DNA from 4 places in the Pseudomonas tritici genome. Region 4 is predicted to be linked to each of the others. Evidence: predicted binding sites of a transcription regulator. Region 4 holds the regulator's gene; each other region holds the start of a gene.
What was found. The regulator FliA, encoded in region 4, starts transcription of late flagellar genes. The targets are predictions, from matches to a motif close to CTAAAGTTTNNNNNNNNNNNGCCGNTAA.

Region 1: the regulator FliA is predicted to act here: its motif matches at 1,961-1,988, upstream of HU722_RS15915 (methyl-accepting chemotaxis protein).
Region 2: the regulator FliA is predicted to act here: its motif matches at 2,018-2,045, upstream of motA (flagellar motor stator protein MotA).
Region 3: the regulator FliA is predicted to act here: its motif matches at 2,106-2,133, upstream of HU722_RS29030 (methyl-accepting chemotaxis protein).

The regions. Positions count from the first base shown of each region.
Region 1 is NZ_CP077084.1:3,550,335-3,554,612, forward strand. It holds gene HU722_RS15905 (LysR family transcriptional regulator) at 1-799, opposite strand, end outside; gene HU722_RS15910 (aldo/keto reductase) at 917-1,912, shown strand; gene HU722_RS15915 (methyl-accepting chemotaxis protein) at 2,046-4,040, shown strand; gene HU722_RS15920 (SRPBCC family protein) at 4,123-4,278, shown strand, end outside.
Region 2 is NZ_CP077084.1:809,178-813,455, reverse strand. It holds gene motB (flagellar motor protein MotB) at 76-1,095, opposite strand; gene motA (flagellar motor stator protein MotA) at 1,099-1,950, opposite strand; gene HU722_RS03450 (HDOD domain-containing protein) at 2,117-3,652, shown strand; gene HU722_RS03445 (rhodanese-like domain-containing protein) at 3,710-4,278, shown strand, end outside.
Region 3 is NZ_CP077084.1:3,577,770-3,582,047, forward strand. It holds gene HU722_RS16020 (TonB-dependent siderophore receptor) at 1-2,065, shown strand, start outside; gene HU722_RS29030 (methyl-accepting chemotaxis protein) at 2,230-3,726, shown strand; gene HU722_RS16030 (HAD hydrolase-like protein) at 3,774-4,278, opposite strand, start outside.
Region 4 is NZ_CP077084.1:4,586,525-4,590,802, reverse strand. It holds gene flhF (flagellar biosynthesis GTPase FlhF) at 1-624, shown strand, start outside; gene fleN (flagellar synthesis regulator FleN) at 731-1,564, shown strand; gene fliA (RNA polymerase sigma factor FliA) at 1,561-2,301, shown strand; gene HU722_RS20755 (chemotaxis response regulator CheY) at 2,471-2,845, shown strand; gene HU722_RS20750 (protein phosphatase CheZ) at 2,864-3,652, shown strand; gene HU722_RS20745 (chemotaxis protein CheA) at 3,664-4,278, shown strand, end outside.

The DNA of each region.
Region 1 (4,278 bases), 1.0 Mb from region 4:
TCTTCGGCACAGCCAACTGCGGCAATACTTCCAGCAACGTGCCCTCGGCCAACTTGCGCATCGCATGATAATGCGGCGCCTGGATCAAGCCGAACCCGGCTTCGCAGGCAGCGAAGTAGCCGTCAGAACTGTTCACCGCCAAGCCTTTTGGCAGGTTGACTGTCTGCAATTCGCCGCCCACCTCAAATTCCAGGCCGAACCGTTTGCCGCTGGCACTGGAGACGTACTCGACCATCTGGTGATCGACCAGATCTTCGAATGAGGTGGGAACCCCCCTGCGCGCCAGGTACTCCGGACTTGCCAGGGTGAGTTGATCCATCATCGCCAAAGGCCGCGCCACCAGCGATTCGTCCAGGGCCAGGCCGCCGCGCAGCACGCAATCGACGCCCTCGCGGATCAGGTCCACGGGGCGGTCGTTAAGGCCTATCTCCAGTTCAATCTGCGGGTAGCGCGCAGTGAATGACGGCAATGCGGGGATCACGATCAAGCGGCCAATGCCCGACGGCATATCCACGCTCAGGGTGCCGCGCGGGTTCTGGCGCTGGGTGGAAAACACCGCTTCGGTTTCTTCCAGGTCTGTGAGCAGTTGTACGCAGCGCTGGTAGTACGCGGCGCCATCCAATGTAGGGCTGACTTGCCGCGTGGTGCGTTGCAACAGTTGCACGCCCAGGTGTGCTTCCAATTGCTTGATCAGGATGGTCACCGAAGCGCGCGGCAATTGCAGGCTGTCGGCCGCCTTGGCAAAGCCGCGCAGCTCGACGATCCGTGTGAACACACGCATTGCGTTGAAACGGTCCAAGTGACGGCTCCCCAGTGATTATTTAGATAATACGAACAGTGATAGCAGTTTTAGCCGGTTTATCCCGGTTTTGTCGAGCGTGACAATGGAGCCCTTCCCCATCAAGGAGCTGACCCCATGCACACCCGTCCACTCGGTACAAACGGCCCACTCGTCTCCGCCATCGGCCTCGGCTGTATGGGCATGAGCGATTTCTACACGCCTGGCAACGACACCCGGGAAGCCACCGCCACCCTGCACCGCGCGTTGGAGCTGGGCATCAATTTCCTGGACACTGCTGACATCTATGGCCCGCACACCAATGAACAACTGATCGGCCAAGCCATCGCCGGCAAACGCGAGCAGGTGTTCCTGGCCAGCAAGTTCGGCATCCTGCGCGACCCGGCCAACCCCACGTCGCGCGGCGTCAATGGCCGCCCCGAGTACATCCGCAAAGCCATCAACGGCACCCTGCGGCGCCTGGGTGTAGAAACCCTGGACCTGTACTACCAGCACCGTATCGACCCGGATGTCGCCATCGAAGAAACCATCGGCGCGATGGCCGAGCTCGTGCAACAAGGCAAGGTGCGTTACTTGGGCCTGAGCGAAGCCTCCGCCGCCACCCTGGAACGCGCTCATAACGTGCATCCGATCAGTGCCCTGCAAAGCGAGTACTCGTTGTGGAGCCGCGACCAGGAACATAACGGTTGCCTCGCCACCTGCCAGCGCCTGGGTATTGCATTTGTCCCCTACAGCCCGCTCGGCCGTGGCTTCCTGACGGGCGCACTGAAAAGCCCGGATGACTTCGGCACCGATGATTACCGTCGCTTCAACCCGCGTTTCCAAGGCGAAAACTTCGGCAAAAACCTGCAACTGGTGCAGCAAGTGCAGGCGCTGGCAGCCGATAAAGGTGTCAGCGCCGGGCAACTTGCGCTGGCCTGGGTGTTGGCGCAGGGCGATTACATCATTCCGATTCCCGGCACCAAGCAGCGCAAGTACCTGGAAGAAAATGCGGCGGCCGTTTCAATCAACCTCAGCCAGGCAGAATTGGCGGCCCTGGAAGCGATCTTCCCCGCCGAGGCACCCGCCGGCTCGCGCTACCCCGAGGCGGTAATGGCCATGCTGGATATCTGATCAAAGGAGCGCCCTCAAAAGGCGCTCTTTTTTCTTGCACGATGGTACCTAAAGCTCCTCCTATCCAAGCCGATAGCCCTACGAAGCTCTAACAAAGCCGCGTCGACAATAAACGCTTCGTAAGGACGACCCCATGCCCCCACTGCGCTCCATCCAAGCCCGCTATACCCTGTTCCTGGTGCTGTTCGTCCTGGTGTTATTTGTATTGACCGTGGTGGGAATCGGCCAGTTGGTCGCGCCTACGCTGCGTCATACCGAAGAACAGGTGGTGCTCAACCGCATCGCTGAGGTCGCCGAGCAAATCCAGGGCGAGCTGAACAAGGTTCAGTCCCAGCAACGCAGCATCACCCAGACCATCCCTTTGCTCGACAGCGATGCCATCGACAAAGTCCTCCCAGGCCTGGTCGACCAATATGGCGAGCTGAAAGTCTTCGGCGGCGGGATCTGGCCGCTGCCCAATCAACGCACGCCTGGACGCAACAAGCACAGCACGTTCTGGCACCGTGATGCCTCGGGCAAGCTGGCCGTGAATACGTTCTGGAACAGCGACCCAGCGCCCAACTACTACGACCAGAGCTGGTACAAAGGTGGCCTGGCCTCGCCGCGCGGCCAATGCGCCTGGGCCGCCGCCTACAAGGACGACGCCAGCCAGGAGCCGCGCACCAACTGCGCCATGGCGATCCAGCGCGACGGCGTGCCTTATGGCGTCGCCACCATCGACGTGACCCTGGGTTTCTTCAATGACTTGGTGGCCAGCAAAGAAAAAGACATCGGCGGGCAAATGCTGATCGTCGAAGGCGACGGCAAGATCATCAGCAACAGCACGCGCATCAGCAGCCCGGTGGTGTTGAAAAACATCAGCGAACTCAGCGGCTCCTCGGCGTTTGCCGCCCAGGTCAGCAAGGCCCTGGCCCATCGCGACCAGGCGTTGCAACGCAGCGAGTTCGACAACCAGGGCGTGGCCAGCACCTTTTATATGCGCCCGATCGCCGGCACGCCGTGGTTCCTTGCCACCGCCCTGCCTACTTCGCTGATTACCGCCCAGCGCGACGACGTGCTCGGCACCCTGGCCCTGCTGCAAATCCCCATGGTATTGCTGCTGGTGCTGCTCGCGGTGTATGCGATCCGCCAACTGGTGCAGCGCATGAAGTCGCTGAAAACCAATATCGACGCGCTGTCCGCCGGCGATGCCGACTTGACACGACGCATCACCATCCGCGCCGAAGACGAACTGGGTGCCATTGGTCACTCGGTGAACCGCTTTATCGTCTACCTGCAGAACATGATCGGCGAGGTCACCCAAGCCACCGGTGCCATGTCGTCGAGCCTTGAGCAACTGCAGCGGACCTCGGCGCACACCAATCAGATTCTGGTGCGGCACGCCTCGGAAACCGACCAGACGGTAACCGCCATCACCGAAATGAGCTCCACCGCCGACACCGTCGCGCAAAACGCCGCTGAAACCGCTGCGTTCACCCAGCGCGCCAATGAGCACGCCGACCGTTCCCGCGTGGTGGTGGGAGAGGCATCCAACAGCGTCAGCGCCTTGATCGGCGAAGTCTCCAGCGCCACCCACAGCGTGGAAAACATGCGCCAGGACGCCGCACGCATCACCGAAACCCTCGGCGTGATCGGTGCAATTGCCGGCCAGACCAACCTGCTCGCCCTCAACGCCGCGATTGAAGCCGCGCGTGCCGGGGAGCAGGGCCGTGGTTTTGCGGTGGTCGCCGATGAAGTCCGCGCCCTCGCCGCCCGCACCCAGGCCAGCACCTCGCAGATCAACGAAATGCTCACCCGCCTGACCGCGGGCGTCAGTTCCTCGGTAGCGGCCATGGAAAACACCCAGGCCAGCTGTCAGTCGGCGGCGGATGCCACGGCGCGGGTGAACACCGGCCTGGACGAAATGGCAGGTTCCGTGAGCCATATCAACAACCTCAGCACCCAGATCGCCACGGCCGCCGAGCAGCAAAGCGCAGTGACCGAGGAGATCAACCGCAGCATGGTGCAGATCCGACAAATGGTCGAAGAGCTGGTACAGAGCGGCCACGCCACTGAAACCAATACCCAGAGCCTGCTGGATGCGAATGGCCGAGTGATTGCCTTGATGGGTCGCTTCAAAGTGCGGTGATAAATGGTTGAAACACTCCCGTGCCAAAGCGCGGGAGTGGGACTATTCTGACAGCTCGAAGACGCCACACAGGAGGTGTGCCATGCGCTCAGCCGAGCAGTCGGTCCGCTTGGAGCGGATCAGTCAGGAACGCTTTATCCAGGCTCCCATCGAAGCCGTTTACGACTATGTGACCCAACCGGATCGCTGGCACGAATGGCACCCCACATCCCTCAGCGCCGACACCGGCACTACCGGT
Region 2 (4,278 bases), 2.5 Mb from region 4:
ATCTCCCGCTCTAACCAGAAATGAAAACGCCCCGATGAGTCGGGGCGTTTTCATTGGAGATGTGCCGCTAATTTCCTATGACCCCGCACGAGGCACCGTAGGATCTTTCACCCCACCATCATCAAACAAATTAAGCTTCTGACGCAGCTCATGCGCCGGCAACGGCTCCTGCCCTGGCGGAATGGCGTTCGGGTCGACCGGTACTTCACCCGGCGCACCTGCGCCTGGGGTGGGTTGCGGCGCCGGCGGCTGATCACCTTCAATCGCACGCTGGGCCTTTTTGGTCAGCACCACGATATCGATACGGCGGTTGGACGGGTTGAACGGGTCTTGATGATCAAACAGCTGCGAGGAGGCAAAACCCACCACGCGCGCCACTTGCGGGTCCGGGTAGCTGCCGGCCACCAGCGCGCGGCGTGCCGCGTTGGCGCGATTGGCCGAGAGTTCCCAGTTGCCGAAGTCGCCCTGGCCCGCGTACGGTTTGGCGTCGGTGTGGCCGCTGATGCTGATTTTGTTCGGCACTGCCTTGATGGTGTCAGCCATGGCCAGCAGGATGTCTTCAAAGTACGGCTTCAAGCGCGCACTGCCGGAGTCGAACATCGGCCGGTTGGCCGCGTCGGTGATCTGGATGCGCAGACCTTCAGGCGTGATTTCGAACGAAATCTGATCCTTGAATTTCAGCAGCTGCGGGTTTTCCTCAACCTTGGTCTGCAACTCTTGCAGCAACAGCTCAAGGCGTTCTTGCTCGACCTGCTCAGCCATGGATTCGACAGTGTCGCGCTCGATCGGGATTTTTTCCTGCGGCGCTTCGGTCTTGACCTCTGGATTAATGGTGCGCTCAGGCGCCAACTGCGGCGAACCGCCCAGGTCGATCACGAAGGGCGTGCCACTTTCCGAGAAACCAATGGGGTCTTTGAAGTAGCCGGCGATGGCAATCTTCTGTTCCGGCGTGGCGGTAGACATCAGCCACAGCACCAGGAAGAACGCCATCATCGCCGTCGCAAAGTCGGCGAAGGCGATTTTCCAGGCGCCACCATGGTGCCCCGCAGCGAAGCGCTTGACGCGCTTGATGATTATCGGCTGGTTGTTTTCCATGGCTTAGCGACCGCGAACCGCTTGTTCCAGCTCGGCGAAGCTTGGGCGATGTTTCGGGTACAGCACCTTGCGACCGAACTCCACCGCCAGCGAGGGCGGCATGCCGGAAGCGGAGGCTACCAGGCTGGCTTTGATCGATTCGTACAGGTTGATTTCTTCCTTGGCGTCATGGGCCAGCGAGGTGGCCAGCGGACCGAAGAAACCGTAGGCCGCGAGGATACCGAAGAAGGTACCTACCAGCGCCGCACCCACGTGCATACCGATGGCTGCCTGGTCGCCTTCGCCCAGGGAGGCCATGGTCACAACAATACCGAGTACCGCCGCGACGATACCAAAACCCGGCATGCCGTCGGCGATGCCGGTCACGGCGTGGGACGGGTGCTCCAGCTCTTCTTTCAGGCTGAACAATTCCATGTCGAACAGGCCTTCCAACTCATGGGGGGCCATGTTGCCGGAGGACATGATGCGCAGGTAGTCACAGATGTAGGCGGTCATGCGCTCATCTTTGAGCACGGCCGGGTACTTGGCGAAAATCGGACTGGCCGAGGCGTCTTCGATGTCGGCCTCGATGGCCATCATGCCTTCGCGGCGGCTCTTGTTGAGGATCTCGTAGACCAGCCCCAGTACCTCCAGGTAGAAGGTGTGGGTGAAGCGCGAACCAAACATGCCCAGGGATTTCTTGACCACGTGCATGGTCATGTAGCCAGGGTTCGCCTGCAAGAATGCGCCGAACGCCGCACCACCGATGATCAGCACTTCGAAGGGCTGGACCAGCGCAGCAATTTTACCGTGGGACAGGACGTAGCCACCGAGCACACTTGCGATGACGACGATGATGCCGATAATTTTAGCCATAGGAGATGAGTACTTGCGCCGTCGGGTTCATGGACATATTGGGGGGAACTGAAAACTCTTGTTCCTCTTATCGGCAAAACTGCGCCAGACTATAGCCCGTTAAGGCGAAAAGCCAGTTCGGCCCGCTCCGGGCGTGTTGACCGCAAGTGATGATCGCGCCCCAATCATGGCTAATGAAACGACAGTCCCAACTGCAAAACCTACTTCTCTCGCCGCTTGGATCAAGCGCCTGGACGATGTGCTGCTGCCTGTTCCCCAGGCCAGCCACGACCGCGTGTGCAAAGGCATCCGCGACAGCCGCAGCTCATTACGAGATATTGCCGAGCTGATGCAAGACAGCCCGGCCCTCGTGCTCAGCGTGATGCGCGAAGCCAACAGCCACACCCATGGCAGCCTGGCGGAACCGGCGGAAAACCTCGAAGTAGCGCTCAACCGCCTGGGCCTCAAGCGCGCCGAGGAACTGTTGGCGCGCCTGCCTTCGGTGCCCGCCAGCGAGATTCCCGTGGCGCTGCGCCAACTGTTGTTGATAAGTCAGCACGCTTCGCAGCAAGCCAATGGCCTGTTCGGCAGCCGGCTGGCACGACTGTGGCAGGACATTCACTGGGGCAGCCTGCTGTTTCTGTCGCCGCTGTGGCCGATGGCGGTCGCCTACCCCAAGCTTCTGGAAGAATGGGAGCTGCGGGTTATCCATAAAGGCCAATCAGCCCGCCAGGTCGAGCAGGAATTGTTCGGCATACGCCTGCTCGACCTGTGCGTCGGCCTGACCGAAGCCTGGCACCTGCCGATTTGGGTCTCCCAGGGCTACAAGCTGCTGTTGAGCGAACGGCGCTTGCTGGTCAAGGCGCTGCATATCGCCCGCGAAGATGACCCGCTGCGCCATCAGCAATTGCTCGACGCCGAACCCAACCTGCGCCGCTGGCTGAACCAGCCGGCCAATACCGTGTTGCTGGCCAACGGCCTGGCGATGTCGGCGCAAGAGTCCTGGACCTGCCCGCACACCGAACGCTGGCAGCTCCTCACTGCACTTTACCTGCAGCAGCCCCTGAGCGAGATACAGCAACACGTCCACCAACAAGCCGTGACCAGCGCCCGCACCACGCTGATGCCCGACCTCTGGCACCCGGCGCTGTCACTGATCTGGCCCTGGCACGTGCAGAAGATTCATCGCGGCCTGCTGCCGGCACCGCCGCCTACCGCCGAGTCGCTGGCCGTGTGGCGTAAACGGTGCACAGAACTGCTGGTAGAACCGAGCCGCTTTGCCAACGCGATGCACCTGACCACCTGCGCCAAGGAGGCCCTGGTGGCCAGCGGCATGCAACGGGTCATGCTGCTGATGACCGACCGCGCCCAAAGCACTTTGCGCGTGCATCAGGTTGACGGCCTACCAAAGGACGCCACCAACCTGAGCCTGGACGTGGTTAACAGCACGCTGCTGCAGCGCCTGCTGGAAAAGTCCGCCCAGGTGCGTCTCAACCCTGAAAACCACGCCCAGTTCTCGGCCTTGCTGCCACCGATCCTGCGCCGCCTGTTTACCGGTGAACACCTGCTGCTGCGCTCCTTGAGCTGCAATGGCAAGGTGGTGATGCTGATGGTGGCCGACCAGGGCGGCGGACCGTTCTCGGAAACCACCGTGCAGGCCTTCGGCAAAACCGCCCAATGCATCGAGAAAGCCCTGCACTGCTTTACCAACCGCAGCGCCTGATGCTTGCGCTACAATCGCCCTCTTTTATCGCCAACATTTGTGACCAGGAGACCTCACATGCCTGACTTCTCTGGCTTGCCGCTGGTGATCGAACCCAGCGACCTGCTCGGTCAACTGGATGCCGAACACCTGATTCTGGTGGACCTCACCAGTGCCGCCCGCTACGCCGAAGGGCATATCCCCGGCGCGCATTTCGTTGACCCCAAGCGCACCCAATTGGGCCAGGCGCCGGCACCCGGCCTGCTGCCCAACAAGGCGGACCTGGAGACGTTGTTCGGCGAACTGGGCCACACCCCGGACGCGACCTACGTGGTCTACGACGACGAAGGCGGCGGCTGGGCCGGGCGGTTCATCTGGATGCTCGACGTGATCGGCCATCAGAAATACCACTACCTGGATGGTGGCCTGCTGGCCTGGCTGGAAGAGGAACGCCCGGTCTCCACCGACGTACCCGCCCCCGTCGGCGGTCCGGTCAGCCTGACGCTGCACGAAGGCCCCACCGCCACCCGTGAATACCTGCAAAGCCGCCTGGGTGCTGCCGACCTGGGCATCTGGGACGCACGCGGCCCGCTGGAATATTCCGGTGAGAAAGTCCTCGCCGCCAAAGGCGGGCACATCCCCGGTGC
Region 3 (4,278 bases), 1.0 Mb from region 4:
CACTGAAACGCCAGCAACCACGCTTGAGCTGGGTGCCACGCAAATCTCCGGGGAGCAGCAGCTTGGCGAAACCACCGAAGGCACGCAGTCCTATACCACCGGCGCGATGAAAACGGCGACCAAGCTGCCATTGACCATGCGTGAGACCCCGCAGGCCGTCACGGTGATCACCCGCCAACGCATGGACGACCAGGCCATGACCAGCGTCAATGACGTGGTCAAGAACACGCCCGGCCTGTTCCTCAGCCAATCCAGCGGCCCCGGTCGGCATACCTATAAATCACGCGGGTTCGACATCGACAACATGATGTTCGACGGCATCCCCAGTTCGTATTCTGGCTACGCCAACAGCGTGCAGCCCAACTTAGCGATGTTCGACCGGGTGGAAGTGATTCGTGGCGCTACCGGACTGGTCACCGGCGCGGGCAACCCTTCGGCTGCGATCAACTTTGTGCGCAAGCGTCCCACTGCCACGCCGCAGGTTTCGATCACCGGTGCTGCCGGCAGTTGGGATGATTATCGCGGCGAATTCGACGCTTCCAGCGCCTTGAATGACAGCGGCACCCTGCGCGGTCGCGTGGTGGGTTCATACCGGGACGCCAACAGTTTCCGCAAGGGTGAAGAAAGCGATCACGGACTGTTCTATGCCATCGGCGAAGCCGACCTCAGCGAAAACACCACGGCGACCCTGGGCTTCTCGCGCCAGGAAGATCAGACCAACCACTTCTGGGGCGGCTTGCCGATCGGCACTGACGGCCACCACCTGAACCTGCCTCGCTCCACCAACCCCGGCTCGGACTGGGAAAACAAGAAACTGACCATCGACACGGTATTTGGTGATATCGAGCATCGCTTCGCCAACGATTGGAAACTCCACATCGCCGGCTCCTCATCACAGTTGGACGGTGTATTCACCGGTACCTACCAGTCGCGCTATCAAACCACCCTGGCGCGCACCGCCTACCAATCGAACCAGGATGACAAGCAATACGGGCTGGACACCTTCTTCAGCGGCCCGGTCGAAGCCTTCGGTCGTACCCATGAAGTGGTGGTGGGCACCAGCAAACGCATCTATGACGCCACTTCCAAGGAGTTCAGCCCCTACGACACCAACTACCCACTCAATGGCGCAAAGCCGAACTTCGTACGCGACGGCAAAGGCCACAGCATCACCACCCAGGATGGTGTTTACTTGACAACCCGCCTGAACCTGGCAGACCCGCTCAAGGTCATCCTGGGCGCCCGTGTGGACTGGTATGACTACGATGACCGCCAGGGCGATGGCGACTACAAAGTCACCCGCAACCTCACACGCTACGCCGGGGTGATCTACGACCTTGACGAGCACCATTCGGTCTACGCCAGCTATACCGATATCTTCACGCCGCAGACAAGTCGGGATTTTTCGGACAAACCCTTGGAACCTATCGTCGGTGAAAACTACGAAGTCGGCATCAAGGGCGAGTACTTCAACGGTGCGCTCAACGCCAGCCTGGCAGTATTCCAGATCGACCAGAAAAACCGCGCGACATTGCCTGACAGCCAGGTGGGATGCCCGATCACCGCTTGCTACGAAGCGTCCGGACTGGTTCGCAGCCAGGGTATAGATCTGGAGCTGCAAGGTTCCCTCACTGAGAACTGGCAAGTCGGCGGTGGCTTTACCTACACCCGTGCGCATTACGTCAAGGACACCAAGCCTGCCAATAACAACCAGCGTTTCGACACCGACACCCCAGAGCGCCTGTTCAAACTCACCACCTCCTATCGCTTCCAGGGCCCGCTGGAAAAACTGCGCATCGGTGGCAACGTTTACTGGCAAAGCCGCATGTACAACGATGTGGTGCTCGCCAACAGCAATACCTATCGCCTGGAACAAGGCAGCTATGCAGTTGCAGACGTTATGGCCGGGTACCAGGTAAACAAGCATCTGGACCTGCAGTTGAACGTGAACAACATCTTTGACCGCACCTACTACTCGGCAATCGCCACCAGCCCGATCTGGGGTTCCACCGACACCTACGGCAACCCACGCAGCTTTGGCGTCACGGCCAAATACAGCTTCTGACCGCACCTTGATAAACGGCTAGCCGACCGGGTAGCCGTTCCTCAAGTCCCTTCTCTTGATGCCGATATACCTTTGGCAACACTCAATCCAATAAAAATAAAACACCCAACTTGCTCCACCCTGCCCCCGCTTTGTTTCGACCAGACCCCATGGAGTCAGTGTGAATGCCCACCCCCGCGCGTTTTTTCGAGCACTACCGTAAAGCCGACCGCATCATGCTGGCGTTGATCTGGCTGATGTTTTTGTTTTCGCTGGGCCTGGCGTTCTGGCACGACACATTGATGCAGGCCGTGATCGTGGGCGGCGGCACCGGCGTGGTGCTCACTGCGCTTTATCGAGCCCTTGGCGGAACCCGCGTGATGCGCTGCGCATTAGGCGCGGGCCTGATGGTGATGGCGGCATTGCACATCAACCAGGCGCAGGGGGTGATCGAAGCGCACTTCGGGATCTTCGCGCTGCTGGCGGTCCTGACGTTTTATCGCGACTGGCTGCCGATCCTGATCGCAGCGGCGACAATTGCCGTGCACCACGTGGTATTCCATGCGCTGCAACATCAAGGTTTCCCGGTATTCGTGATGGAACACCACGGCGGCTGGACCATGGTGTTCGTTCACGCCTTCTACGTGGTGATGGAAACCGTTGCCCTGCTCTACCTGGCCGTGCACAGCCAGGCCGAAGCAGTCGAGAGTCAGGAAATGCTCGAGAAAATGCTCGCGGTCACTTCTCAGCTCACCGTTGAGGCCGACAGCGCTGACAAAGGCACAATGCGCGTTTCCCTGGCCAAGCGTTTCGACCACTTCCTGCAACAGATCACCCACCTGATCGACGGCGTCGCCCGTGACTCCCACGGCCTCGGCCAACTCGGCCAGGAACTGGCAGACGCCAGCGGCACCCTGGAAAAAGGCGCGCGGCATCAGTTGGCAGAAATCACCCAGATGACCGGCTCGATGCAGCGCATGGAAGACGCCATGGGCCACATCGCCGTACACGTCGAACATGCCGTGGATCACGCAGGCAAAGCCAGTCAACAAGTCCTGCGCGGCCAGGAAAGCGTGAGCCGCGCCCAGCAGGAAATCACCCAATTGGCCTCACGCCTCAACGGCACGCACGAGACTGTGCAAGGCCTGGCCACACAAGCCGAACACATCGGCACCGTACTGGAAGTCATCAGCAGCATCGCCAACCAAACCAACCTTCTCGCCCTCAACGCCGCCATCGAAGCCGCCCGCGCCGGCGAGCAAGGCCGTGGCTTCGCGGTGGTCGCCGACGAAGTCCGCAGCCTGGCGCAGCGCACGGCGGTGTCCACCCAAGAAATCAAAACCATCATCGAAAGCCTGCAACACGGCAGCCGCCAAGCCGTAGAAGCCATGCACGACAGCCGCCAGGGCGTCGAACGTTGCGTGGAAGACAGCCAGGTGGCGGTCGATATGCTGCGCGCGGTAGGCAATGACATCGCGCACATCGACGACCTGAATGGGCGGATCGTGACCACCACCCGCGAACAGACGTCGGCGAACCTGGAGATTGTCGGGCGGTTGCAGTCGGTGCAAAGCATTGCGCAGAGCACAGCGGATGATGTGGAGATGTTGGCGAGGAGCAGTGAACGGTTACCGCCGATTGCGGTGAGGTTGGATGCGTTGGGGAGGCGGTTTCATCAGTGATGAGGCCTGCGCTGCCTGCAAAGGACACTGCTTTTAGCATACGATGTTCAATGCACAGGCAAGCCAACGATGTCGAGAATGTCACTGAATTTTGTGAGGTTAGCGGCGTTGCAATCGTCGGGCAGAGTTCCGTAGCCCCAACTGGCAAAAGCAAACGGAATTCCGTACGCACGGGCGGCTTCAAAATCGTTCCAGTTGTCTCCGATCATGATCTTGGGAAGCTTTTCATAATCGGCCCGCGCTACCACTGCACTTAGGTGTCTAGGGTCAGGCTTCTTGAAGGCCACGGTATCCCCACCACAAACCACATCCATAAATCTCAACAGGTCGGTTTGCTTGAGAATATCGATGGCGATCATTTCGTTTTTATTCGTACAAACCGATAGTTTCCATCCCGCGTCTCGCAACGCGCTGAGGGTTTCAATTACCCCTTCATAGGGTTTTGTCATCCGGTGGTCAGTATGTTCGTAGCGCGAGGTGAAGGTATCGATCGCTTCTTCCAAATCATCCACTCCCCGCAAGCAGAACGCCCGCTTGGCAAAAGAACGCATT
Region 4 (4,278 bases):
ACCACCACCCTGGCCAAGCTGGCGGCGCGTTATGTGCTCAAGTACGGCGCGCAGAATATCGCGCTGGTGAGCATGGACAGCTACCGTATTGGCGCCCAGGAACAGCTCAAGACCCTGGGCCGAATTCTCAATGTGCCGGTGACCCACGTCGATCCGGGCCAGTCCCTGGCCAACGCCCTCGACCCGTTGCTGCGCAAGCGCGTGGTGCTGATCGATACCGCCGGCCTGCAAGCCAGCGACCCGGCCTTGCGCATGCAGCTGGAAAGCCTCGCCGGGCGTGGCATCAAGTCGAAGAATTACCTGGTGCTTGCAACCACCAGCCAGAAACAGGTTCTTACCGCTGCGTATCATAGTTACAAGCGTTGTGGCCTGGCCGGTTGCATCCTCACCAAGCTCGATGAAACCGCGAGCCTGGGTGAAGTGCTGAGCCTGGCCATCAGTCATGAATTGCCGGTCGCCTACCTGACCGACGGGCCGCGGATTCCGGATGATCTGCATCTGCCGCGCCGTCATCAGTTGGTCAGCCGTGCAGTCAGCGTGCAAATGCAAGAAGAGCCTAGCGAGGAAGCGATGGCCGATATGTTCGCCGACCTTTACCACAGCCCCGCAAAACGGGTGGGTTGAGGTCAGGATGAACACAATGAAATGTATCTACATCGATGGTCTGCAAGCGATTCACGCGGCCAAGCCATGTAGCCTGCGTCTAAGCAAGACAAGGTAAAGAAATAAAATGGGCAGCATGCATCCCGTACAGGTGATCGCGGTGACCGGCGGCAAAGGTGGCGTCGGAAAAACTAACGTGTCAGTGAATTTGTCCCTGGCCCTGGCAGAGCTTGGCCGTCGCGTCATGCTGCTGGATGCTGACCTGGGGCTGGCGAACGTCGACGTTCTGCTGGGGCTGACGCCCAAACACACCCTTGCCGATGTGATCGAGGGCCGCTGCGAGCTGCGCGATGTGCTGCTGCAGGGCCCCGGTGGCATCCGCATCGTGCCGGCCGCCTCTGGCACCCAGAGCATGGTGCACCTGAGCCCAGCGCAGCATGCCGGCCTGATCCAGGCGTTCAGTGATATCGGCGACAACCTCGACGTGCTGGTGATCGACACCGCCGCCGGGATCGGCGAGTCAGTGGTCAGCTTCGTGCGCGCCGCGCAGGAAGTCTTGCTGGTGGTCTGCGATGAACCCACCTCGATCACCGACGCCTACGCCCTGATCAAACTGCTTAACCGCGACTACGGCATGAACCGCTTCCGCGTCCTGGCCAACATGGCCCAGAGCCCGCAGGAAGGGCGCAACCTGTTCGCCAAGTTGACCAAGGTCACGGACCGCTTCCTCGATGTCGCCTTACAATACGTTGGCGCAGTTCCCTACGACGAGTGTGTGCGCAAGGCTGTGCAAAAGCAGCGTGCAGTCTACGAAGCGTTCCCTCGTTCCAAATGCGCATTGGCGTTCAAGGCTATTGCCCAGAAGGTCGATACCTGGCCGTTGCCCGCCAACCCTCGGGGGCATCTGGAGTTTTTCGTCGAGCGATTGGTGCATCAGACGAGCGCAGGACCGGTGCTATGACAGCGAACGGCTACAACGCTTACAAGAAGTCTGCCCGTGACAGCCAGGGCGAGTTGATCGAGCGCTACGCGCCCTTGGTCAAGCGCATTGCCTATCACTTGCTGGCACGCCTGCCCGCCAGCGTCCAGGTCGAAGACTTGATCCAGGCCGGCATGATCGGTTTGCTCGAAGTGTCGACCAAATACGACGCGAGCAAGGGGGCGAGTTTCGAGACGTATGCGGGTATCCGTATCCGTGGCGCGATGCTCGATGAAGTGCGTAAAGGCGACTGGGCGCCGCGTTCGGTACACCGCAATACGCGCATGGTCAGTGACGCAATTCGCGCAATTGAAGCAAAAACCGGTCGCGACGCTAAAGATCACGAAGTTGCGGCCGAACTCCAATTGAGTCTCGACGATTATTACGGGATTTTGAACGATACCTTGGGCAGCCGCTTGTTCAGTTTCGACGACCTGTTGCAGGACGGCGAACACGAAGGGCTGCACGAAGACGGCGCGAGCGCTCATATGGAGCCATCGCGCGACTTGGAAGATGAACGCTTCCAGGGGGCGCTGGCGGAAGCGATTGCCAATTTGCCGGAGCGTGAGCGGCTGGTGTTGGCGCTGTACTACGACGAAGAGCTGAACCTCAAGGAAATCGGTGAGGTCCTGGGGGTCAGTGAATCGCGGGTCAGCCAGTTGCATAGCCAGTGCGCAGCCCGCTTGCGGGGGCGTTTGGGAGAGTGGCGAGCGCGCTGACAGGCAGTGTGGGGGGCACTGCAGACGATACCGCGACGGTGATTGACCTTCGCGGGTTCGACCCGTGGTGGCCCCGGCAGTCCTTTTTGTGTAATGCCTGTTGAATGAAATGGCGCGTCCAGGTGCTGGGCGCGTTTAAGACTGCTTGGAGGTCGAATTGGACAAGAACATGAAAATCCTCATCGTTGATGACTTCTCAACGATGCGGCGGATCATAAAAAACCTGTTGCGTGACCTTGGGTTCACTAACACGGTCGAGGCGGATGACGGCATCACAGCCATTCCGATCCTCAACAGCGGCAGCATCGACTTTCTGGTAACAGACTGGAACATGCCGGGCATGACCGGTATCGACTTGCTGCGCCACGTGCGTGCTGACGAAAAGCTGCGCAGCCTTCCTGTGCTGATGGTGACCGCCGAAGCCAAGCGTGAGCAGATCATCGAAGCCGCCCAAGCCGGGGTTAACGGTTACGTGGTCAAGCCATTCACTGCATTGGCCTTGAAAGAGAAGATCGAAAAAATCTTCGAACGCATCCACGGCTAATGCCATCGCGGGGGAGCTATGGAGCATAAAGAAACGTCACAGGGAGACTTTGAGTCGACCCTGAAAAAGCATGCTCACCAGTTGGTCGAAAGCCTTGAAAAAGGCCAGTTCGGCGACGCGGTGCAGTTGATCCATGAGCTCAACCAGACCCGTGACCGCGGCCTGTATCAGGAAGTGGGCAAGCTCACGCGCGAGCTGCACAGTGCGATCGTCAATTTCCAGATTGACCCGCATATGCCCCAGGCCGAAGAAATTTCGCAAATCACCGATGCCACCGAACGCCTGTCCTACGTGGTCAGGCTGACTGAGGCGGCGGCCAACCGCACCATGGACCTGGTGGAAAATGCCACGCCCCTGGTCAATGGCATGGCCACCGAAGCCCAGGCCCTCAGCGTTGACTGGGGCCGCTTCATGCGTCGCGAAGTCGGGGCTGAAGAGTTTCGTGAGCTGGCGCGTCGGGTCGAAGGGTTCTTGTCACGCAGCGAGCAGGAAAACCGCACGGTTTCCAGCAACCTCAACGACATTCTGCTCGCCCAGGATTACCAGGACCTCACCGGCCAGGTGATCAAGCGTGTGACCCAGTTGGTCACCGAAGTGGAAAGCAACTTGCTCAAATTAGTGCTTATGGCAGGCCAGGTAGACCGTTTTGCCGGTATCGAACATGACCGCGAAGCGATCCTCTCGGAAAAAGATCCACAAAAACATCTCGCCAAGGGTGAAGGTCCGCAGATTCATGCCGATAAACGTGAAGACGTTGTATCGGGTCAGGATGATGTTGATGACCTGTTATCCAGTTTAGGCTTCTAAGGAGCACCCACATGAGCTTCGGCGCCGATGAAGAAATCCTTCAGGATTTCCTTGTAGAGGCCGGCGAAATTTTAGAGCAGCTGTCCGAACAGCTGGTCGAGCTGGAAAGCCGACCAGATGATGCGAACCTGCTCAATGCAATTTTTCGCGGTTTTCACACTGTAAAAGGGGGCGCCGGCTTCCTCCAGCTCCATGAGCTGGTGGAGTGCTGCCACATCGCCGAGAACGTGTTCGACATCCTGCGCAAGGGTGAGCGTCACGTTGATTCGGAGTTGATGGACGTGATTCTCGAAGCTCTGGATGCGGTCAACGGGATGTTCAGCGAAGTCCGCGAACGTTCCCCGATCACCGCGGCCACGCCGGAACTGTTGGCTGCGCTGGCACGTTATGCGGAGCCCGCCGACCTGTCGGCTGCGCCGGTAGCAGAAGCGGCGCCTGAGCCGTTGGCTGAGGCCGAGCCGGACGTGACCGACAGCGAGTTCGAACAGCTGCTCAACTCCCTCAGTGCCGTCAAGGCCGAGGCAGAAGCACCGGCCGCCGTTGCTCCGGCAGCGGCGCCGACCAGCGAAGACATTACCGACGCTGAGTTCGAATCCCTGCTCGACCAGTTGCACGGCAAAGGCCAG